DNA from 3 places in the Streptomyces sp. NPDC029956 genome. Region 2 is predicted to be linked to each of the others. Evidence: riboswitches for the same ligand, from Rfam matches in the RefSeq annotation. Region 2 holds a riboswitch; each other region holds the start of a gene.
What was found. Region 2 has a riboswitch for ZMP and ZTP ahead of ACZ4XX_RS17145 (phosphoribosylaminoimidazolecarboxamide formyltransferase). Riboswitches for the same ligand answer to the same signal wherever they lie in the genome.
Positions count from the first base shown of each region.

Region 1: it holds a riboswitch for ZMP and ZTP, as region 2 does, so the genes downstream of both, ACZ4XX_RS12425 (bifunctional 5,10-methylenetetrahydrofolate dehydrogenase/5,10-methenyltetrahydrofolate cyclohydrolase) here and ACZ4XX_RS17145 (phosphoribosylaminoimidazolecarboxamide formyltransferase) in region 2, are expected to answer to the same signal.
Region 3: it holds a riboswitch for ZMP and ZTP, as region 2 does, so the genes downstream of both, ACZ4XX_RS38795 (serine hydroxymethyltransferase) here and ACZ4XX_RS17145 (phosphoribosylaminoimidazolecarboxamide formyltransferase) in region 2, are expected to answer to the same signal.

Region 1 is NZ_JBVHZJ010000012.1:91,723-99,241, forward strand. Features, by position in the region: gene ACZ4XX_RS12405 (class I SAM-dependent methyltransferase) at 1-110, shown strand, start outside; gene ACZ4XX_RS12410 (EF-hand domain-containing protein) at 372-905, opposite strand; gene exaC (acetaldehyde dehydrogenase ExaC) at 1,458-2,981, opposite strand; gene ACZ4XX_RS12420 (GAF domain-containing protein) at 3,026-4,366, opposite strand; ZMP/ZTP riboswitch at 4,458-4,566, shown strand; gene ACZ4XX_RS12425 (bifunctional 5,10-methylenetetrahydrofolate dehydrogenase/5,10-methenyltetrahydrofolate cyclohydrolase) at 4,595-5,449, shown strand; gene ACZ4XX_RS12430 (hypothetical protein) at 5,972-6,736, shown strand; gene ACZ4XX_RS12435 (SWIM zinc finger family protein) at 6,717-7,519, opposite strand, start outside.
Region 2 is NZ_JBVHZJ010000018.1:82,937-90,455, forward strand. Features, by position in the region: gene ACZ4XX_RS17120 (HAD family hydrolase) at 1-380, opposite strand, end outside; gene ACZ4XX_RS17125 (zinc-dependent alcohol dehydrogenase family protein) at 377-1,459, opposite strand; gene ACZ4XX_RS17130 (MBL fold metallo-hydrolase) at 1,635-2,792, shown strand; gene ACZ4XX_RS17135 (CBS domain-containing protein) at 2,789-3,442, shown strand; gene ACZ4XX_RS17140 (Hsp20/alpha crystallin family protein) at 3,901-4,356, opposite strand; ZMP/ZTP riboswitch at 4,902-4,986, shown strand; gene ACZ4XX_RS17145 (phosphoribosylaminoimidazolecarboxamide formyltransferase) at 5,026-6,177, shown strand; gene ACZ4XX_RS17150 (esterase/lipase family protein) at 6,552-7,519, opposite strand, start outside.
Region 3 is NZ_JBVHZJ010000094.1:10,192-17,710, forward strand. Features, by position in the region: gene ACZ4XX_RS38785 (RNA polymerase sigma factor) at 1-361, shown strand, start outside; gene ACZ4XX_RS38790 (hypothetical protein) at 354-1,151, shown strand; gene ACZ4XX_RS38795 (serine hydroxymethyltransferase) at 1,270-2,547, opposite strand; ZMP/ZTP riboswitch at 2,621-2,711, opposite strand; gene rocD (ornithine--oxo-acid transaminase) at 2,836-4,044, shown strand; gene ACZ4XX_RS38805 (polysaccharide deacetylase family protein) at 4,136-4,831, shown strand; gene ACZ4XX_RS38810 (glutathionylspermidine synthase family protein) at 4,843-6,027, opposite strand; gene ACZ4XX_RS38815 (hypothetical protein) at 6,042-6,341, opposite strand; gene ACZ4XX_RS38820 (hypothetical protein) at 6,433-7,350, shown strand; gene pdxR (MocR-like pyridoxine biosynthesis transcription factor PdxR) at 7,370-7,519, opposite strand, start outside.

The DNA.
Region 1 (7,519 bases), on a different contig from region 2:
TGCACACGCCCTTCGACTTCAGCCGCCGGCACCGACGTGGCCCCCTCCCCGCGCCGAACGACGCGCTGGAGGGAAACCGGTGGGTGTTCGCGCACAAGCCCCGGTCATGACGTCCGCAGCGCTCACGACGACGTCCGCACAGGGCCCGGCATTCCGTACCTGGCCAGGGGCTTCGCCGGGGTCGGGAACGACCGCCCGACAGCAGAGGAGTTGAGAGCGGGGCCCTGCCGCAGGCCCCGCTCGGTGGGACACATCCCGGCGGAGGCGACAGCTCGGTTCCGTCGTAGCGATTGCCGCCCGGGCCCGGGACGGCGAGCGGCGCTCCATGATGACGAGCGCCCGCCTCCCCGGACAGCCGCTGACGGGCCGTGTCAGACGGCCTGGGCAGCCACCAGCTGGTCGCCCGGGATCCCGGCCAGGTCCGGCGCGTAGTAGTCCTCGATGCCAGCGGCCCACGTGGCCACGGTGATGCGGTCCTCGGCATCCGGGCCGAAGGCGTCGAAGAGCGCGTGGATGTTCGCCTTCTCGAAGCCGATCGCCGTCATCAGCGATTCGAAGAGCGGGCGCTCGATCAGGCCGTCCTTGTCGGGGTCACCAAGTGCGGCGAGCGCCTCGGCGAACTCGGTGATCGTCGGACCGAAGCGCTCGGGGTCGAGCACGAACGGACGAAACTCGTCGACCGTGATCACACCGTCGCCGTTGGCGTCCAGTTCAGTGGCCAGCGTCGTCCAGTAGCGGCGGAACGCGGCCCGGATCGCGGCCTTGGCGCCGTCGTCCGATGCGACGGCCGCCTCCAGAACACGGCCCGACATGAGGTCGAAGTCGCCGGAGTCGATGACTCCGTTGCCATTGGCGTCGAAGAGGGAGAAGACCAGCTCGACCCGCTTGGCGGCCTCAGTTCGCATTTCCGTCACCTGTCTTCAGCGGCCCGTCGATCCCGGGCCTGGCGCAATGAGTGCTTCTACGTAACCGTGCTGGGAGAGAGGCGTGACGGTGAGGCGGTCTCCGCTACCGGAAGGAGTGAGTTCCCTGACAATCAGTCCGGGTGGGTCGGACCGGACGCCTGCGATCCGGGCGAGGCCGCCCACCTCTCTTTCCCCCCGCGAGTGTCCGGCTCGACGGGCGGACCGCCGGGTCGGACCGGCGGCAGCCCCACCGCGAAACCCTTTGGCGCAGAGCTGGACGTGCCTCCTCGGCGGCCGGCACGGAGGCAGGGGAGCAGGGCGCCGGTGGCCTGCTCCCCATGACACCCAAGGGAACTTCGCGCAGTGATGCCGATCTCGAGATGTGGCTGTGACCGTGCTTCCGTGATGACTTCGACCTTGCCGGTCGTGGGCGCGGACGCCCGGCCATACGGACTCGAAGCCAGGTGTCACAGGCTTTCCTGCCGGCTACGGGGGGCGACGGCGGCCAGCGTCTGCTGGCGTTTGTGCAGGTCAGGTACCATTCTCTGTTACTCAGAAGAAGCCGAGCTTCTTAGGGGAGTAGCTGACCAGCAGGTTCTTCGTCTGCTGGTAGTGGTCCAGCATCATGCGGTGGGTCTCGCGGCCGATGCCCGACTGCTTGTAGCCGCCGAAGGCGGCGTGGGCCGGATAGGCGTGGTAGCAGTTCGTCCAGACGCGGCCCGCCTGGATGGCGCGGCCCGCGCGGTAGGCCGTGTTCGTGTCGCGGGTCCAGACGCCGGCGCCGAGGCCGTACAGGGTGTCGTTCGCCGTGCTGATGGCGTCGTCGAAGTCCGTGAAGGACGTCACCGCCACCACCGGGCCGAAGATCTCCTCCTGGAAGACCCGCATGCGGTTGTCGCCCTCGAAGATCGTCGGCTGGACGTAGTAGCCGCCCGCCAGATCGCCTCCGTGTTCGACGATCTGGCCACCCGTCAGAATGCGGGCGCCTTCCTTCTGGCCGATCTCCAGGTAGGAGACGATCTTCCTCAGCTGCTCCGCCGAGGCCTGCGCGCCGATCATCGTGTCGGTGTCCAGAGGGTGGCCCGGGACGATCTTCTCCGTGCGGGCGATCGCCGCCTCCAGGAACTCGCCGTAGTGGCCTCGCTGGACCAGTGCGCGCGAGGGGCAGGTGCAGACCTCGCCCTGGTTGAGGGCGAACATCGTGAAGCCCTCGAGAGCCTTGTCGCGGAAGTCGTCGTCCGCCGCCCACACGTCGTCGAAGAAGATGTTCGGCGACTTGCCGCCGAGCTCCAGCGTCACCGGCTTCAGGTTCTCGGAGGCGTACCCCATGATCAGCCGGCCGGTCGAGGTCTCGCCGGTGAAGGCGATCTTGGCGACGCGCGGCGAGGACGCGAGGGGCTTCCCGGCCTCCTCGCCGAAGCCGTTGACGATGTTCAGGACGCCCGGCGGAAGCAGATCCGCGACCAGGCCGAGCCAGAAGTGGATCGAGGCCGGGGTCTGTTCGGCCGGCTTGAGGATCACCGCGTTGCCCGCGGCGAGCGCCGGCGCCAGCTTCCAGACCGCCATCAGGATCGGGAAGTTCCACGGGATGATCTGCGCGACCACCCCCAGCGGCTCGTGGAAGTGGTACGCGACGGTGTCGTCGTCGATCTCGCTCAGCGTGCCCTCCTGGGCCCGCAGCGCCCCCGCGAAGTAGCGGAAGTGGTCGATGGCGAGCGGGATGTCGGCGGCCAGTGTCTCCCGGACCGGTTTGCCGTTGTCCCAGCTCTCCGCGACCGCGAGCGCCTCCAGATTGCTCTCCATCCGGTCCGCGATCCGCAGCAGGACGGCCGCGCGGTCGGCCGGCGCCGTCCGCCCCCACGCCGGGGCCGCCGCGTGCGCCGCGTCGAGGGCGCGTTCCACGTCCTCCGCGGTGCCGCGCGCGACCTCCGTGAAGGGGCGGCCGTCGACCGGGCTGGGGTTCTCGAAGTAGCCGCCGAGCGCCGGAGCGACGTACGCGCCGCCGATCCAGTGGTCGTAACGTGCCTCGAACGAGATGAGTGCGCCCTCGGTACCGGGTGCGGCGTAACGGGTCATGGGCCTGGCCTCCCTGGGACGCGCCGGCCGTCCCTGACCGGCGCTCACCGGCGAGTGTGCGGCCCCGGACGTTGCAAGACCGTTGCACCGGCGGACAGTTCCGCCTCCAGTGAGTCGAGGCGCGCGCGTACGGGCGGGAGTCGAGGCGCCGGAACCGCCGCGCACAACGCACGCCAGACCACCAGGTCGTCCTCGCCCCAGCTGCTGTACGCCCAGTCCGCGAGCAGCCCGGGATCACCCCGGTCGACCAGCGCCGCCCGCAGTCGGCCCGTGAGCCGCTCCCTCAGCCGTACGACCCCTGGGGCGAGCGAGGCCGGCAGGAGCGGGCCCGCGTACTCCCCGGCCGCCGCCGCGACGGCCCCCGAGGCGAGCCGCCGGTCCACCGCCTCGAAGTCCGCGTCCACCCCGCACGCCAGCCGGTACGGGCGCGAGCGCAGCGCGTCCGGCCCCAGCAGGGACCGGAGCCGCGACAGCTCCGCCCGCAGGGTCACCGGCGTGACGGACTCGTCCTCGTAGAGCAGGGTGAGGAGCTCATCGCCGCCGATTCCCTCCGGGCGGTGCGCGAGCAGGACCAGGATCTCGCTGTGCCGGCGGCTCAACCGGACCCGCCGGCCGCCGAGCGACAGCAACGCCTCGTCGCGGCCGAGCGCCGCGAGGCTCACCCTGCCCGTCTCCGGTGCGGGCCCGAGCAGCGCGAGCTGCGACTCCGCCGCCCGCGCCACGGCCTGGACGAACCCGAGACTGTGCGGATGCGCGAGCCGCCTCCCGCCCGTGATGTCGACCGCGCCGAGCATCCGCCCGCTGCGCGGGTCGTGCACGGGGGCGGCGGCGCAGGTCCAGGCCCGCACCGGGTGCCGGAAGTGCTCGGCGGCGACCACCTGGACCGGCCGGTCGACCGCGAGGGCGGTGCCCGGCGCGTTCGTCCCGGCCGCCGCCTCCGACCAGCGTGCACCGGCCACGAAGTTCATCCTCCGCGCCTTGCGCAGCGTGGTCGCGTGGCCCTCGACCCACAGCATCCGGCCGGCCGCGTCGCACACCGCGAGGAGATGCTCCCCGTCCGTCGCGTATGCCCCCATCAGTTCACGGATCACCGGCATCGCCTGCGCCAGCGGATGGCCGTCCCGGACGTCGGCGAGTTCGTCCTCGTCCAGCTCCACCCGGGCCGCTCCGTCCGGACTCACGCGCGCGCGTGCGGAACGGCGCCACGACGCGGCGACCAGCGGCCGGACCTGCCGGGAGCCGGCGGCCTCGGCAAGGACGTCGGGCGCCGGCCTCGTCTCCCCGCCGCCGCGGGCCGTCCCGTCCGCCTTCTTCGTCCGTCCGGCCACCCACGCTTCGCTCAACTCGGCCTCCTCGTCGAGGTCGTCCCGGCCCGTCGCGCTCATCGTGATGCGCGACGGCGCGGTCGACAAGCGCCTGGGCGCCGCTCCCGCGCACCCTGTCCGGGACCGGCCCCCGAACGCTCACGTACAGTAGGGCTCGGGCCGTGACTGGCGCTTGAGGTGGATCACCACCGGGGAGCGGCCCGGCGGGGGCGTGCTCGAACGGCGCGACCGTACCGATGCCGTGCGCCTGGGCGAACCACCTGTCTGAGACGACGCCCAGGAGTTGCCATGTCCACCAGCACCGCCACGCTCATGGACGGTACGGCCCTCGCCCGCCGCACGGTCGAGGAGACCGCCGCCCGCGCCGCAGAGATCACCCGTCGCACCGGAGTCACGCCGTGTCTCGCGACCGTCCTGGTGGGTGCGGACCCGGCCTCGGTCACGTACGTGAAGATGAAGCAGAACCGCTGCGCGAAGGCCGGAATCCGCTCCAAGCACGTCGAGCTGCCCGCCACCACGACGACCGAGGAACTCGTCGCGGCCATCACGGCCCTCTCCGAGGATCCCGAGGTCCACGGCATCCTCCTCCAGCACCCCGTCGGCCCGCACATCGACGAGCGTGCCGCCTTCGAGGCCATCGCCCCGGAGAAGGACGTCGACGGCGTCACCATGGCCTCCTTCGCCGCCATGGGCTTCGGCCTGCCGGGCTTCGTCTCCTGCACGCCCGGCGGCATCATGCGCCTCCTCGACGCGTACGACGTGGACATCCGCGGCAAGCGCGCCGTCGTCGTCGGCCGCAGCGCGATCCTCGGCAAGCCGGCCGGACTCCTCCTCCTCGGCCGCGATGCCACCGTCACCTACTGCCACTCCCGCACCGAGGACCTCTCCTCCGTGGTCCGCGAGGCCGACATCCTCGTGGCCGCCGTCGGCAAGCCGAACTTCATCAAGGGCGCGGACATCAAGCCCGGCGCCGTCGTCATCGACGCCGGCTACAACCCGGGCAACGTCGGCGACGTCGACTTCGCCTCGGCCGCCGAGCGCGCCTCCCTCATCACCCCCGTTCCGGGTGGCGTCGGCCCCATGACCATCGCCGTGCTCCTCGCCCAGACCGTCGAGGGCGCGGAGCGCCAGCTCGGCCTGTAGGACCGGTTCGTGACGGGGCGGCGGACGGGGCGGCGGGCGGGATCGCGGTCGGCGATGGTCACGTTTCTGTACAGGCCGCTCCCCGCGCCCCTAAAAAGGTGGCCGCGGAGCCGCCGACCGGCGAATCTTGACCTTGTGCCCCACCCGTCCCACGCCACCCCGTCGCCGGACCGCCGACCGGGCGTACACGACTCGCCCGATGAGCCCAGATCGTTTGAAACATCGGATATGTCTGATGTGTCGAATGTGGCCATCGAGGCGGCCCATGCGGCAGCCGGCCCGCTCGTCCCGTCCTCCGTCTCCGGCGCGTCCGGCGTGTCCGACTCGCTCGGCGAGCCGGGGCCGCGGCACGTCTCCGGTACGAGCCCGGTGAGCTGCTCTGTCCCGGCCGCACGGCCTGGCTTCGATTCCGGTTCCGATTCCGGTTCTGATTCCGGTTCCGACTCCGGGTGGTCGCCCCGCATCGCCCGGCTCGGCGCGCCCCGGCCCGGGCCGGCCGCCCGGGGTGCCCGTCGGTTCGGCGTGCCGCTCGTTCCGCTGCTCGTCGCCGGGCTCGTGGCGACCGCGTTCGTCGCCGCACGGGGCGGGACCGAACAGGGCGGGACCGAGCAGGGCGTGTCCACGGCCGAGCGGCCCGGAAGCGACCAGGTCGGCGCGCCGTCACCCGTCATCTCCGGCGACGACCGTGCCGAGGCCACCCCGCCGGGTGGCGGAGGACCGACGGACACGCGGACGCCCGACGGCGGGGCGACCGGCGCCTCTCCCACCGACACGCCCTCAGCCGCCGTGACCTCGGACGCCACGCCGACACGTACCGCCTCCCCGCACCTGACCGTCGACCCCCGGGAGGTCGCGTCCGCGACGCCCTCCCGGACCGGCGGCGCCAGCGCCACGTCCCGGCCGACCCGCCCCACGACGGGGGGTGGCGGTTCGTCCCGCCCCGTCTCCTTCGAGGCGCTGCGCGTCGGTGACTGCTTCGACATCGACCGTGGCGCGCCCGGCACCGCACTCCGGCGCTCCTGCGACACGCCGCACCACGCCGAACTCGTCACCCGGCTCCGCCTCACCGGTCGCCATGCCACGGACACGGGGATCCGCGAGGCGGCCGCACTGCTCTGCCGCGAACCGCTGCGCCGCAAGGCGGCGCGGCAGCCGCTCGGCACGCGCTGGACCACCTTCGTCCAGTACCCGTACCGGACGAGCTACCTCCTCGGTTCGGACGCTGTCGCCTGCAGCCTGGCCGCCCCCTCCACCGGGGGCGGCACCCTCAGCCGTCGACTCCAGTAGGACCGGCGGCGAAGGCAGTCGCCAGCGCCGTCGCCGGATCTCGGTCCGCAGGTCCGGCGGGGGACCAGCGGGCACCCGACTTCAGGTACGGCCACCAGCGCCCGTCCTCGCCGAGCCGCAGCTGTGCGTCCGCACCCACCACCGTCCACCGCGCGCCGCCGGACCGTCGCACGGTCGGGCGCTCGTCGTCCTCCCAGGCCTCCGTGAGCCGGGTTCCCGCCCACGCGAGCGCCTCGGCGTCCGGCGTCCACTCCTCCTCCAGTACGGCGAGGGCGGCGGCGCCTCCGAAGCCCCACGCGCGCGTGGCGACCTCCATCTCCGCCCGCGTCCGGCCCGAGCCGGCGGCGAGCCGCGCCGTGATCCACGGCACGGGGGAGTCCGACGCCAGCCGCACCGCGTCCTGAGCGACCGTCAGCGGAGCCGTGACAGCCTTCAAAGCTGTCGGAGCCGACGGAGCCACGGGCGCCGGGGCGCTGCCGTGGAGCGACGTTCCGCCGGCCGACGCCCCGACGGAGAGCGCCTCCACCAGCATCCGGTGCGCGCGGCCCGCCGCGTCGGACGCGAGGAACTCCAGGGCCGCCGGGTCCACCCCGGGCTCCGGTTCCGTCTCCGTGTCCAGGGACGGCGACCGCCCCGGCACGTCCTGAGCGGCCGGCGGCACGGGGAGCGGCGGCACGAGGAACCCCGCCGCGTAGGCCTCCTCGGCCGACACGCCCGGCATCCCTCCGGCGCCGTCGACCGTGTCCGCGTCCGGTGTGTCGGCCGAGCCCCGCCCGCCGCGCG
Region 2 (7,519 bases):
GCGTCCTCGACGTCCTCGAAGGCGACGACGGGCTCGGTGCGGAGGGCTTCCCGGAACACCTGCTCCTTGCGGGCCGCGACGGCCCAGACGGTGTCGCAGCCGGGCGCGTCGTCGGGCGCTCCGGGTGGAAGGAGGATGCCTCGGGCGTTCAGGAACGCCTCGGCTCCGTCGTACCGCGACCTGCCGTCGACGAACCGGCGGTACTCGGCATCCGCGTCGAAGGGCACCCGTGCCCCCGCGTCGGGTGCCGACTCGTCGAGACACGTGTCGAACGCGGTCTTCCAGGCCGCCGCGTGCAGAGAGGCCGAGTCGAGGAGTACGCCGTCGGTGTCGAGAACGACACCGCGCGGCGGCGGGGCGCCCGCCGGCGGGCCGTTCATCCGGTGGCCGCAGTGTCGGGCACCTGGACGGCCGCGTGCTGCGGGCCGCCGAGTGCGACCTTGACGGCGCCGGTGTCGGCCGCGCGGCCGAACACGTCGTAGGCCTCTTCCATCTGGTCGAGTTCGAAGCGGTGGGTGACCAGTTCCGCCGCGGGCAGCCGTCCGGCCGCCATCATGCGCAACAGCATGGGGGTGGAGGAGGTGTCGACCAGGCCCGTGGTGATCGTGACGTCCTTGATCCACAGGTCTTCGAGGTGGAGGGCCACCGGCTTGCCGTGGACGCCGATGTTGGCGACCCGCCCGCCGGGACGGACCATGCGCGTGCACATCTCGAAGGACTCGGGGAGGCCCACCGCCTCCATGACGACATCGGCACCCAGACCGTCGGTGAGATCCGCGACCAGCTGCTCCGGGCCTTCGTCGGCCGTCGCGGTGGCGTCGGCGCCGAGCTTGCGGGCGGCGGCCAGCCGGGACTCGGCGAGGTCGACGGCGACGATCCGTCCTGGGCTGTAGAAGCCCGCCGTGGCGATGGCGGCGAGACCGATGGGACCGGCGCCGACCACCACGACCGTGTCGGCCGGCCGGACGGCACCGTTCAGGACGCCCACCTCGTACGACGTCGGGAAGATGTCGGCGAGCAGGACGGCGTCGAAGCTGTCGACCGCGTTCGGGAGCGGGTGGACGGACAGGTCCGCGAACGGCACCCTGACGTACTCCGCCTGTGTGCCGTCGATGAGGTGGCCGAGGACCCAGCCTCCCCCGCCGCGGCACTGGCCGTAGCGGCCCTCGCGGCAGAAGCGGCACCGGCCGCAGGCCGAGATGCAGGAGATCAGGACGCGGTCCCCGGGCCGCACGGTGCGCACGTCCCGGCCGGTCTCGGCCACTGTGCCCACCGCCTCGTGGCCGAGGACACGGCCGGGCGTCACCTCCGGCACGTCGCCCTTGAGGATGTGCAGGTCCGTGCCGCAGATGGTGACGGCGTCGACCCGCACGATCGCGTCGCCGGGGTCCCCGATCCCGGGATCGGGTACGTCCTGCCAGACGACACTGCCCGGTCCATGGAAGACGGCTGCCTTCATGGCGTCCACCCACTTCCTCTCGCGCACTCGGGTGTTCCCTCGTCCAGGCTCGACCGTCGGCCCAGGACCACGCATGTGCCGATCGGCCCAGAGGAGGGGCCGGTCGGGCTCTCGCGACCCGGCCGCCACCCATGCGAGCGTGGAGTCCGGATCACGTTCCGAAGGAGGGCCGGCCATGTCCGAGGCAGCCCCGAACCCGGCTCCCACCGACCTGCGACCTGCTCTGCTGAGTTTCCTGGGCGGCGTGGGCACGGTCACCGGCAGCAAGTTCCTCGTCGAGAGCGACCATGCGCGGATCCTCCTCGACTGCGGTCTCTTCCAGGGTTTCGCGGACCTGCGTCGCCGCAACTGGGAGCGGTTCGCCCGCGACGCCGCCGACATCCACGCCGTGGTCGTCAGCCACGCTCATCTGGACCACTGCGGCTACGTGCCGCGCCTGGTCCGGCAGGGCTTCCGGGGACCGATCCTGACCAGCGCGCACACCGCCCGGCTGGCCGGAATCGTGCTTCGCGACAGCGCGCGGCTCCAGATGGAGGCCGCCCGGCACGCCAACGAACACGGCTGGTCCCGACACCGTCCGGCCGAGCCGCTGTACGACGACTCCGACGTGGAGAAGACGCTGGCGTTCTTCGACACGGTCCCCGTCGGGGAGGACGTGGAGATCATGGCCGGCGCCCGGTTGAGGCTCCACCACGGCAGGCACATCCTCGGGTCCGCGTGGGCGCACCTGACCCTGGAGGACGGGCACACCCTGGCCGCCTCCGGGGACCTGGGCCGACCAGGGCACCCCTTGCTGCTGCCGCCGGAGCCGTTCTCCGGCGCGGACGTTCTGCTCATGGAGTCCACGTACGGCGACCGGCGGCACGACCGGGAGTCCGCACGGACGGAGTTCGCCGCAGTGATCGAGCGGACCGTCACCAGGGGCGGCACCGTCGTCATCCCCTCCTTCGCGATCGACCGCACCGAGGTCGTCCTGCACGAACTGACCCGGTTGCGCGAGAGCGGCATCCTGCCCCGATCGGTCCCCGTGTACGTGGACAGCCCCATGGCCCTCGCCGCCCTCGACGTCTACCAGGACGCGGTGGCCGAGCGTTCGGCGGAGCTGCGCGCGTGCCGCCTGGAACGGCTCGGGGCTCAGCTGCCCCTTGCGCCAGGATCTCGGGGAGAAGGACCGGAGGCGAAACCGGTCGGTGCCTCGGCGAGGCGGTGCTCGCACGCCTCGCCACGGCGATGGCACGCGGGATCCTGTCGGCCCGCAGCCGCGCATCGACGACCTGATGCCCTGCGTGGGCGCGGAACCCCTGGCCTGCGCCCGGTGAGGAGAAAGCAATGAGCACCCAGCCGTTCACCGTCGCCGATGTGATGACCAGGAAGGTCGTCGCCGTGCGGCCCGGCGCGGAGTTCAAGGAGATCGTCGCCGCGATGGAGCGGTGGAAGGTGACCGCCGTACCGGTGGTCGAGGGCGAGGGCCGTGTCGTGGGCGTGGTCTCCGAGGCGGACCTGCTCCTGAAGGAGGAGTTCCACGACCACCGCCTCGGGCTCATCGAGCAGATGCGGCGGCTCGGTGCCACGGCGAAGGCCGGATCCCGACGCGCGGCGGATCTGATGACCTCGCCCGCGATCACCGTCGCCCCCGACGCCACCCTGCCGCAGGCCGCCCGCCTGATGGCCGCCCACGGCGTGAAACGGCTGCCGGTCGTCGACACACGCGGCACGTTCCAGGGGATCGTGAGCCGATCCGACCTCCTGAAGGTGTTCCTCCGCCCGGACGAGGACCTCGCGGCCGAGGTTCGCCATGACGTCGTCGAGCATCTGTTCCCCTCCTGTCACCACCGGATCGACGTCCGCGTCGAGGAAGGCGTCGTCATCCTGTCCGGCCGGGTCCGCGACAGTTCCCTGGTCCCCGTCGCAGCACGACTGACACGAGCGGTCGAAGGCGTGGTGGACGTACGGTGCGAGCTCACCGCCGACTCCGAGGTGTAGTCCCCGGTGCGGGGCGGGCGCGGACCGGCCGCGGTTCCGGGTGGTCGGCGAGCAACGGCTCGCCGGCGTCGAAAGACGGAGCGCGTGTGTGCCGAACCCTGGTCGGCCTCGGCGTGGTCATTCGTCGCCGGGCTCGGGAGCTCCGCAGCCACACGGGCCGGTCCCGCAGCCGTTCGGCATCGCGCCGGGCACGCCGGCGTGCTCCGCCGTCCCCGTGCCCGGCGTAGACGGCTCCGCCGAGGACGACTCCGTCGTGGTCACTGACGTCGGTGACGGTCTCGGCCGGCACGACGACCGCGTCGATACCGTCGGCCTGCCGTGTCCGGCCGATCTCGTCGGCGATTCCGGCGGTGGCGCCGTGAGCGCCACGTCCGGGCCGCCACCGCCGTTGCTGCCGTAGGCGACGAGCACTCGCTGCGGGCCGTTGCTGCCGTAGGCGACGAGAACTCGCTGCGGATTCACGAGGTCTCACCCTGGGCGGTGCTTCCTCCTCGCGTGACCTGGATGGTCCGCCCGCGCGTGGTCTCCTCGTCGGGCATGGGGACGCGGACGGTGAGAATGCCGTCCTTGTACGAGGCGTCGACACCATCTGCGGGAATCGTCGCCGGAAGGCGCACGGTCCTGCGGAACGCTCCGTAACGGAACTCCGAATGCTCCTTGTCCTGCTCGCTCCCGCTGTGCTCCGCACTCACCGTGACGAGATCGTCGTCGACCGTGATGGTGATGTCCTCCAAGTCCATCCCGGGCAGTTCTGCCCGCAGCACGCACTCGCCACCGCCGGTGGACATCTCGACCGGGATGGAGTGGGCGGCCGTGGCGGGGCGCCATCCCGGCAGGCCGGGGAACTCGCTGTTGAACAGGTCGTTGAAGTCGGGGAAGAGGCTGCGCCTGCGTTCCACCTTGCTTCCGGACATCGTTCCCTCCTGGTCCGTGGTCCTGGGACTCGTCTGATCCCGCGAACGGATGAGGAGCCGAGGCCGACTCCGTAACCCACCTTTCCGCCGTGCCCTCGCACGGTGGAGTGCCCAACGGGCCGCCGAGGAGGGCCGAACGGTCCGCTCCGTGAAGGGACCGGTCGGCCCCCCTGCCTCAGGGGGCGGTCTTTCAAGGAGCTCGCGAGCCACCACCCCCCTCCCGACCCGGAGCCGCACGAGCGAGTCACGGAGGCCTCGACCGCTCCAGTGCCCCTGAGCAGTGCGTGACGGACCGCTGCCGTCGGGGGCGCCGAGAGTGGCCCTGCCCGCCCGACCGGAGAAGGCTGACCGTGATGTCTGACAGGAGAGCCGAACGCATCGCGGATCTCATCGGGCTGCTGCGGGTGGCCCCGGGCTCATGGCCCGCCGGTCGAAGCCGCATGAGGGAGGCGGAAGGCCGGCCGGGCGCGACCGGCCCGGGAGAAGGGGTGAACGCCCGCTGTTCGAACGCGCGTTGCCGGTGCTCGGCAGGCGGGGCTACGATCGCCCCCGGTCGTGACTGGCGAGAGTGGAGCACCACAGGGAAGCGGCCCCTCCCCGGATCCGACGCCGACCGCCTGGGCGTCCTCCCCCAGCCTCCCCAGCACCCCGAGGAGACCCGGCGTGGACATGCGTTACGGAATCAACCCCCAGCAGGCGGCGGCCAGGGCCGTACCGGTGGACCCGGAGCGGGTCCCGCTCCGGCTGCTCCAGGGCCGCCCCTCGTACATCAACCTCCTCGACGCGCTCAACTCCTGGCAGCTGGTGCGGGAGGCGGCGCGGACCCTGGGCCGGCCGGCCGCCGCGTCGTTCAAGCACGTCTCCCCCGCCGGCGCCGCGCTCGCGGGCCCGGTCGACGAGGCGACCGCCCGGCTCCACGACGTGGACGCACGCACCGTCGGTGAGCTGACCAGCGCCTACCTGCGCGCCCGGGACGCCGACCCGAAGTCCTCGTACGGCGACTTCGTGGCCGTCTCGCACGAGGTGGACGTGGAACTGGCCGAGTTCCTCACCCGGGTGGTCTCGGACGGGATCGTGGCCCCCGGGTACGCCCCCGGGGTGCTGGAGGTCCTGGCGAGGAAGAAGAACGGCGCCTTCCTGGTGATGGAGGCCGATCCGGCCTTCGAGCCGCCGGCGGAGGAGTCCCGGGACGTCTTCGGGCTGCGGCTCGTCCAGGAGCGCGACCGGGTCGAGCTCTCCGAGGAGGTGCTGGCCGACGTGCACGTCGGCGCGCTCTCCACGGAGACCCGCTGCGACCTGCTGCTCGGCCTGGCCGTGCTGCGGTACACCCAGTCCAACTCGGTCTGCTACGTGCGGGACGGCCAGACCCTGGGGATCGGGGCGGGCCAGCAGTCCCGGGTGGACTGCACCCGGCTGGCCGGGGGCAAGGTGGACACCTGGTGGCTGCGCCGCCACCCGCTGGCGCAGGCGCTGGAGTTCCGGCCGGGCGTCCGCCGCCAGGACCGGGTGAACTGGCAGGTCCGCTTCGTCGAGGGCGACCTGACCGACGACGAGCGCGCCCGCTTCCGCGAGGCGGTCGTGACGGAGCCCGGCACCCTGGACGCGGCCGAGCGGGCCGCCTGGCTCGCGAAGCTCACCGGGGTGTCCTTCGTGTCGGACGGGTCGCTGCCGTTCCGGGACAACGTCGACCACGCCCGCCGGCACGGGGTGACGAGCATCGCCGAGCCCGGCGGTTCGATCCGCTCCGGCGATGTCGAGGACGCCTGCCGCGAGTTCGGCATCGCCCTCGCCCGGACCGGCCTGCGGCTGTTCCACCACTGAGCCCTCCCCGTCCCCTCCCTCCGCGAGGAGGGCCCCTCCGAGGCCCGCCATCCGGCGGCCCGTCACCGTCCACGCTCCCGCCGCCCGGCCCGTACCGGCTGCGGTTCGTCCGCGCACACCACCACCGTCGGCCCCCTGCCGCACGTGGTCCGCCGCCACCAGCACCGCGGGGAGCGCCAGCCCGGCGGCGATCCCGGAGCGCTCCACGCCGCGCACGTGACGGACTGTGCCCCGCCCCCGGGGGGGGCGGATTCCAGCGATCGTCGCAACACGTGACCATGGGAATCTGGTGCGACGGCGTCGGTGCGCAGAAGGGGTCTGCGGCCCTCGGGCCGCAGACCCCTTCAGGCTGCGTATTCGAGTTCCGGCTGGGGCTACGCGTCCTTGAGCTTGGTCACGATCCACTCGCCGAGTTCTCGGGTCATGACGGTGTGGCCTTCGTTGGTGGTGGCGCAGAGGAAGTCGTGGAGCTCGCTGCGCTCCCGGTCGACCTTGCTGTAGAGGGCGTCGTGGTTGGCGATGTCGGCCGATGCGACGGCGCTGATGGTGGGGACGAAGGTCGACGTGTTGTAGGTCAGTTCCGACGTGTCGGGGTGGTTGATGACGTTGGCCAGCAATGCGGCCACGCCGAAGTTGGAGGCGCCGCCGAGGAGCTCGGGGAAGAGACCACCGGGAGCGCCGTCGATTTCGGGGAAGCCGGTGGTGTTGATCGAGACCTCATCCTGGCCCCCCTTCTGCATCCGGGCGACGGTCTGGCGCCCCTCGCCCTGGGTGAGCAGCTGCGCCGCCAGCTCAGGACCGGAGGCGTCCATCGCGGAGCTGTCGGCGGGGATGTCGTTCCCGACGCCGGTGCCCGTTCCGTTGGCGACACCGAGCAGGCGGGGCCTCTGGGGCCAGTCGCCCATCTGCTCCAGTGCGTCCAGGAAGTCGGTCCGTGCCTTGTCCTGGCCGGCGGCGACGTCGAGGGTGGTGTTGGTTCCCGTTGCGAGGTGCCAGCGCAGCATCTGGCGTGCGGCGGAGCTGTTGATCAGGTCGGAGTAGAGGTTGAAGAGCTGCTGGTCTTCGCCTCCCCCCCAGTGGGCCTTCACGAAGTGGGCGAGCGCCTGGACTCCCAGGGGCAGCCACGCGCCGTGGTGCGGGGTGTCGTAGGAGAGGTAGGTGGAGGTTTCGTGCTGCTCCATGTTGCTTTCCATCTTGGCCAGGGCGTAGCGGGTGACCAGGCCTCCCATGCTGAAGCCGCCCACCGTCAGCGGGCTGCTGCCCTCGCGCTCGGCGAGCGTCCGCCTGATGCACTGGATCGCGACCTCGGCGTTGTCGAGGACGGAGGCGGTGCGGTCGGTGA
Region 3 (7,519 bases), on a different contig from region 2:
CGTCAATGAGACCAGGAACACAGTGCGGTCGGCGGGTCGGCAGCGGGCCGTCGCCGACCGGGAGGCGGACCTGCTCGGGGGCGAGCCGCGGATACCGGAGTCGGCCGACCCGGCGGTCGCGGCGGTCGAGCGGGAGCGGAGCAGACGGCTCCTCGACGCGCTCGACGGGCTGGGCGAGGACCACCGGCAGGTGGTGATCCACCGCTATCTGCTCGAACTGGACGAGACGGAGACGGCCCAGGCGCTGGGCTGGCCGAGAGGGACGGTGAAGTCCCGGCTGAGCCGGGCGCTGAAGAAGCTGGGGCTGGTGCTCGGGGAGAGCCTGACGGAAGGACCGGAGGGAGGTGAGGGGCGTGGCTGACGAGGGTCTGCCGGACGAGCTGAGGGAGCTGGGACGGCGGCTGCGGGTGCCTGACGTGGACGGGGAGTCGATGGCCGAGCGGGTGCTCGCCCAGCTCCTCGCCGAGCAGGTGCCGACGCCGGTGCCGGTCCGCCGTCGACGGCAGGCGTGGGCGTCGGTGCGGGGCTGGGCGCGGGCGCGGTGGCGGGCTCTGGTCGCGGGCCTGACCGGGGTGCTGATCGTCCTGGTGCTCACCCCGCCGGTGCGGGCGGCGGTCGCGGAGTGGTTCGGCTTCGGCGGGGTCGCCGTGCGCTACGACCCGGAGGGGCGGCACGTCCCTGCCGGGGGCCCGGTGCCGGGGTGCCCGGATCCGGTGCCGCCGGCGGAGGCCGGGCGGCTCGCGGGGTTCGAGCCGCTGATACCGAGGGCGCTCGGCGCTCCGGACGCGATGGCGGTGACGGGGTCGGCCGAGCGGGGCCGGGCGGTGATCAGTCTGTGCTGGCGCGACGGGGAGCGGACCGTCCGGTTGGACGAGTTCCCGGCGCGGCTGGACATCGGCTTCGCCAAGCAGGTGCGGACGCAGCCGGAGTGGGTCGATCTTCCGGACGGCGCGCAGGGGTACTGGTTCGCGGCGCCGCATCTGCTGACGTTCCCGATGACGGACGGGACGGGCTCGGCCTGGACCCATGAGGTCCGCACCGCGGGCCCCACGCTCCTCTGGACGAGGAACGGGGGCGCGCTCACCTTCCGTCTGGAGGGCATACCGGACCGTGAGGAGGCCCGGCGGACGGCGGAGTCGGTCGGCGGCTGACGGGCGGGGGCGGCCCCGAGCGGGCTGGACCGGCAGGGCGGGCCCGAGCGGCTGGACCGACAGGGCGGGCCCGGCCGGGCCGCCCCTGGGGTTGGCCGCCCGGGCGCCGCCGCGGGGGTCAGACCGGGAGGCCCGGGGCCGGGAAGGCGGTCAGAAGGTCGGCGACCTCCGCGCGGACGGCGGCGAGGGCCTGCTCGTCGCCCGTGCCGGCGGCCGCGACACCGCGGTCGATCCAGTCGGCGACCTGGTCCATGTGCTCCGTGGTGAGGCCGCGGGAGGTGAGGGAGGGGGTGCCGATGCGGATGCCCGAGGGGTCGAACGGCTTCCGGGGGTCGTAGGGGACGGTGTTGTAGTTGACGACGATGCCCGCCCGGTCGAGGGCCTTCGCGGCGATCTTGCCGGGGACCTGCTTGGGGGTGAGGTCCATCAGGATCAGGTGGTTGTCGGTGCCGCCGGACACGAGGTCGAAGCCGCGGGCCAGGAGCGCCTCGGCGAGGGCCTTGGCGTTGGCGACGACGGCGTGGGCGTAGTCACGGAAGGAGGGCAGGGACGCCTCGCGGAGGGCGACGGCGATGGCGGCGGTGGTCTGGTTGTGCGGGCCGCCCTGGAGGCCGGGGAAGACGGCCTTGTCGAGGGCCTTGGCGTGCTCCTCGCGGGACATCAGCATGGCGCCGCGCGGGCCGCGCAGGGTCTTGTGGGTGGTCGTGGAGATGACGTCCACGTACGGGACCGGGGACGGGTGGGCGCCGCCCGCGATCAGGCCGGCGATGTGGGCGACGTCGGCGACGAGCACGGCGCCGGCCTCGCGGGCGATCTCGCCGAAGGCGGCGAAGTCGATCGTGCGGGGCAGCGCGGTGCCACCGCAGAAGATCACCTTGGGGCGTTCCTTGAGGGCGAGGTCGCGGACCTCGTCGAAGTCGATGAGGCCGGTGTCCTGGCGGACGCCGTACTGGACGCCGCGGAACCACCTGCCGGTGGCGGAGACGCCCCAGCCGTGGGTGAGGTGGCCGCCCATGGGCAGGGCCATGCCCATGACGGTGTCGCCGGGCTCGGCGAAGGCGAGGTAGACGGCGAGGTTGGCCGGGGAGCCGGAGTAGGGCTGGACGTTGGCGTGGTCGACGCCGAAGACGGCCTTGGCGCGCTCGACGGCGAGGGTCTCGACCTGGTCGATGTTCTGCTGGCCCTCGTAGTAGCGGCGGCCGGAATAGCCCTCGCTGTACTTGTTCTGGAGGACGGTGCCGGAGGCTTCGAGGACGGCGGCGGAGACGTAGTTCTCGCTGGGGATGAGGCGCAGGGTCTCGGCCTGGAGACGTTCCTCGGCGCCGACGAGGGCGGCGAGCTCGGGGTCGGCGGCGGCGAGCGCGGGGTGCGTGGACGGGTGCTGCGGCGTGGTCATGGTGGTGTCCTCCGGGCGTCGGTGGGCCCCGGGGCACTGCGTGAGAGGCGCGGCGCCACCCGGGACTTCGGTCCCGTGACGCCCAGGCGGGCGGCGTCTCGTGTGGTCTGCCGCGCACGGCTCCCCCGGGGTCGCTTCCCCGTGCGCCAGTCGCCGTGCGTGTTTTCAGAGTAGCGGGCGCGCCGCGCGCGAGGTTTCCCGGTCCGGCATCCGAGCGACGATAGAAACAGGGGCCACAACCCCCTCGTCGGGGTCATCCCCCGAGCCCGCAGGACGAACGGAGATCCCGTGTCGAGCACACAAGACGCGATCGCTTCGGCGGAGGCGCACAGCGCACACAACTACCACCCCCTGCCGGTCGTCGTCGCTTCGGCGGACGGCGCCTGGATGACCGATGTCGAGGGGCGCCGCTATCTCGACATGCTCGCCGGTTACTCGGCGCTCAACTTCGGGCACGGCAACCGGCGTCTGATCGACGCGGCGAAGGCGCAGCTGGAGCGGGTGACGCTGACGTCGCGTGCCTTCCACCACGACCGGTTCGCCGAGTTCTGCACCCGGCTCGCCGAGCTGTGCGGGAAGGAGGCGGTGCTGCCGATGAACACCGGCGCGGAGGCGGTCGAGACGGCCGTGAAGACCGCCCGGAAGTGGGGGTACGAGGTGAAGGGCGTGCCGGACGGGCACGCGAAGATCGTGGTGGCGGCGAACAACTTCCACGGCCGGACGACGACGATCGTCGGCTTCTCCACGGACCACGAGGCGCGGGACCACTTCGGTCCGTACACGCCGGGGTTCGAGATCGTGCCGTACGGGGACCTGACGGCGATGGAGGCGGCGGTCACCGAGAACACGGTGGCGGTGCTGCTCGAACCGATCCAGGGCGAGGCGGGTGTCCTGGTCCCGCCGGCGGGCTATCTGGCGGGGGTGCGGGAGCTGACCCGGCGGCGGAACGTGCTGTTCATGGCGGACGAGATCCAGTCGGGTCTGGGCCGGACGGGCCGGACGTTCGCGTGCGAGCACGAGGGCGTGGTGCCGGACGTGTACATCCTGGGGAAGGCGCTGGGCGGCGGGGTGGTGCCGGTCTCGGCGGTGGTCGCCGACCGGGATGTGCTCGGGGTGTTCCGGCCGGGTGAGCACGGGTCGACGTTCGGCGGGAATCCGCTGGCCTGCGCGGTGGCCCTGGAGGTGATCGCGATGCTGCGGACGGGCGAGTACCAGGAGCGGGCGGCGGAGCTGGGCGAGCACCTGCACGCGGAACTGGGGCTGCTCGTGGGCGGCGGGGCGGTGGAGGCGGTGCGCGGTCGCGGGCTGTGGGCCGGGGTGGACATCGCGCCGTCGCACGGCACGGGCCGGGAGATCTCGGAGAAGCTGATGAAGCGGGGTGTCCTGGTGAAGGACACCCATGGTTCGACGATCCGGATCGCGCCGCCGCTGGTCATCTCGAAGGAGGACCTGGACTGGGGTCTGGAGCAGCTGAGGGGTGTGCTGTCGGAGGAGTGACGAAGTCCGCTTGAGGGGACGGCGGACGCGGGCCGGGACGAGGCAACTCGGACCATTGACACGACAGTTGGTCTAGGCCAATGATGCCGCCATGTCGAGACTCCGCCTGCGTCACGCCGTGCGTGCCGCGCTCGCCGCCCTCGTCCCCCTCGCGCTCCTCGGCGCGGTCACCGGACCCGCGCACGCCGCCCCGAGGGCGGCCTGGCCCGAGCCCGTCCCGGTGGTCTCGCACATCGAGACCACCGACCCGGTCGTCTTCATCACCATCGACGACGGCTGGTTCCACGACCCCGCCGCGGCGAAGCTGCTGCTCGACCGGCGGGTGCCCGCCTCGCTCTTCCTGCTGCCCGGCGCCTACTCGTACGACTCCGGCTACTTCCACACCCTGCTGAACCAGGGCCCCTCCCGCGTCGAGAACCACACCGTCGACCACCCGGACCTGACCACCCTCGACGCCGCCGGCCAGAAGGCGGAGGTCTGCGGGGCGCGCGACCGGCACCTCGCGCGGTTCGGCGACGGCCCGCGGCTGCTCCGGCCGCCGTACGGCGTGTACGACGCGACCACCCGGGCCACGGCCCGCGCCTGCGGGGCGAAGGCGGTGGTGACCTGGACGTACGACCTCACCACCTGGGGCCGATGGACCCCGCCGACGCCGGCCCTCAAGGCCGGCGACATCGTCCTGCTGCACTTCAACGAGACGCTGGAGCAGGACCTGACGCGGGCCCTCGCGGCGGCCGAGGCCGCGGGCCTGCGGCCGGCGCCGCTCAGGGACTACGTCCCGGAGTAGGCGGGAGGCCCCTAAAGGATCACGTGCGGGAGGAAGCGGGCGTACTCGTCGGTGACGAGGCCCGCCGACTCCCGGATGCCGAGTCCCGCCGCCTCGTCCTCGACGACCCACGCGCCGAGCACCACCCGGTTGCCGTCGAAGTCGGCCAGCGGGGCCAGCTCCTGGTAGCAGCAGGGCTCCCCGTCCCGTACGAACGGCTCCGTGCCGGCCTCGTGCAGGGTGACGCCCGCGCCCTCGCGGCCGAGCAGCGGCTTGGCGACCCAGCCGGTGGTCGTGGCGAGTTCACGCGGCCCGTCGAGGTAGGCGGGCAGCAGGTTGGGGTGGTCCGGGTACAGCTCCCACAGGATCGCCAGGAGCGCCTTGTTGGAGAGCAGCATCTTCCAGGCGGGCTCGATCCAGCAGGTGGTGCCGGTGCCGCCGCCGTTGTCGAGGGTGTCCAGGACGTGCCGGCCGAAGCGGTCGGTGGTCAGCCACTCCCAGGGGTAGAGCTTGAAACAGCTGCGGATGAACCGGAGCCGGTCGTCCACGAAACGACGCGAGAGCCGGTCCCAGCCGATCCGCTCCACGGAGAGCGCCTCGGTCTCCAGCCCGGCCTGCTGGGCGGTCTCGCGCAGATACGCGACCGTCATCAGGTCCTCGCCGAGCTCGTCGCCGTCCGAGTGCACGAAGTGGAGGGGGCCTGGAGGCAGCAGACGGGCCTGCTTCCGCCATGCGTCGACGAGCCGTTCGTGGAGGGAGTTCCACTGGTCGGCGCCGGGGAAGCGCTCCTCCATCCAGAACCACTGCGGGCTCGCGGCCTCCACGAGCGAGGTGGGGGTGTCGGCGTTGTACTCCAGCATCTTGGCCGGGCCGCCGCCGCCGTACCGCAGGTCGAACCGCCCGTAGAGGGAGGGGAGTTCGGCGCGCCGCCGCCAGGACTCGGCGACCAGGGACGCGAGCTTCGGATCGGTGATCCCCAGCTCGGCGAACCGGTCCCGCTCGACGATGTGCGCGGCCGCGGCGAGGCACATCGCGTGCAGTTCCTCGACGACCTCTTCGAGGGCCTCGACCTCGGGCAGGCTGAAGGAGTAGTACGCGCTCTCGTCCCAGTACGGACGCAGCGAACCGTCCGGGTAGCGGGTCAGCGGGTAGACGAGCCCCTGCTCCTCCACCGTCTCCTGCCAGCCCGGCCGGGGCTCGATGGTGTGCCGTCGCATGTGCCGGACCTCTCTCAGCCGCCGCCGGAACCGGAGCAGCCGAAGCCGCCGGTGTCGACGGCCTTCATGTCGAAGCTGCCGCCGCTCACGCGGTTGTCACGTATGGAGCCGCCGTAGTAGTACGAGCCCCGGTGGGTGGTGCCGCCGTCGTCGTCGTCGCTGCCGCCGCCGCTCTCGCACTCGTAGCTGGGCAGCGTCTCCCGGGTCACCGGGTCCACGCACCGCTTGTCCGGGTCGGAACCGCACGCGGTGATCGTCGCCGCGAGCACACCCATCCCGCCGAGCACCACCGTGCTCGACCTCAGCCTCCGCATGTCCCTGGCCCTCCCCTTCGCAGTCGCGACCGCACAGTGTAGGCCGGTCAATTCCAGCCGCAGCGCCTAGAGTCATTTCGTGCTACTCGGGATGATTTGTGCGCTCGCCTCGTCCGTCTGCTTCGGCGCGGCCTCCGTTCTCCAGGCGATGGGGGCCCGCGCCACGACACCGGGGACCGGGGGTGGGGTCGACATCGCGCTGATGGGGCGGGTGTTGCGGCAGTGGCGGTACCTCGCCGGCCTCAGCATGGACGGCCTCGGGTTCGTCCTGCAGATCGTGGCCCTGCGGACCCTGCCCATCTACGTCGTCGGCGCGGCCCTCGCCGCGAGCCTGGCGGTCACGGCGGTCATCGCCTCCCGGGTGCTGCGGGTGCGGCTCAGCCGGGTGGAGTGGACGGCGGTGGGCGTGGTCTGCGCGGGGCTGGCGCTGCTGGCCCTCGCCTCCGGCAAGGAGGGCCACCAGGACGGCCCCCCGTGGCTGCCCTGGGCGCTGCTCGCCTGCGCCTTCGGGGTGCTGCTGCTCGGCGTCGCGGGCGGGCGGCTGCCGGCGAGACCCCGCGCCCTCGTCCTCGGTCTGGGAGCGGGCTTCGGCTTCGGGGTGGTGGAGGTGGCGGTCCGGCTGATCGACGGCATCGACTTCGCCGATCCGGTCTGGTACGCGCTCCTGGTGGGCGGCGGGGCCGCGTTCGTCCTGCTGACCTCGGCGCTCCAGCGCGGCTCGGTGACCACGGCGACGGCGGGCGCGGTGCTCGGCGAGACGATCGGGCCCGCGATCATCGGGGTGGCCTGGCTCGGCGACACCACCCGGGAGGGCCTCGGCTGGCTCGCGGTCACCGGCTTCGCGATCGCCGTGGCGGGCTCCCTGACCCTGGCCCGCTTCGGCGAGCCGCCGGAGGTCGACGAGACCGGGCGGACGGTGGAGGCGGGGGCGAGGGAACCGGGCGTGGGCGGGGCCTCGGGACCGGGCTCCGGCACGGCCGGCGGCCGGGGCCGGGACGCCGCCTCCTAGGCCCTGTCGCCGACAGGGCCTAGGCTCCTGACGCCTGTGGGAGCACCCGGCACAGGGCCTGGAGGGCGCCCTGCCAGGCGCTGTCCGGGGGCGTCGCGTAGCCGACGACGAGGCCGTCCAGGGTCGCCGGCACCGTCGGACGGCGGAACTGGTTGACGCCCTGGACCGC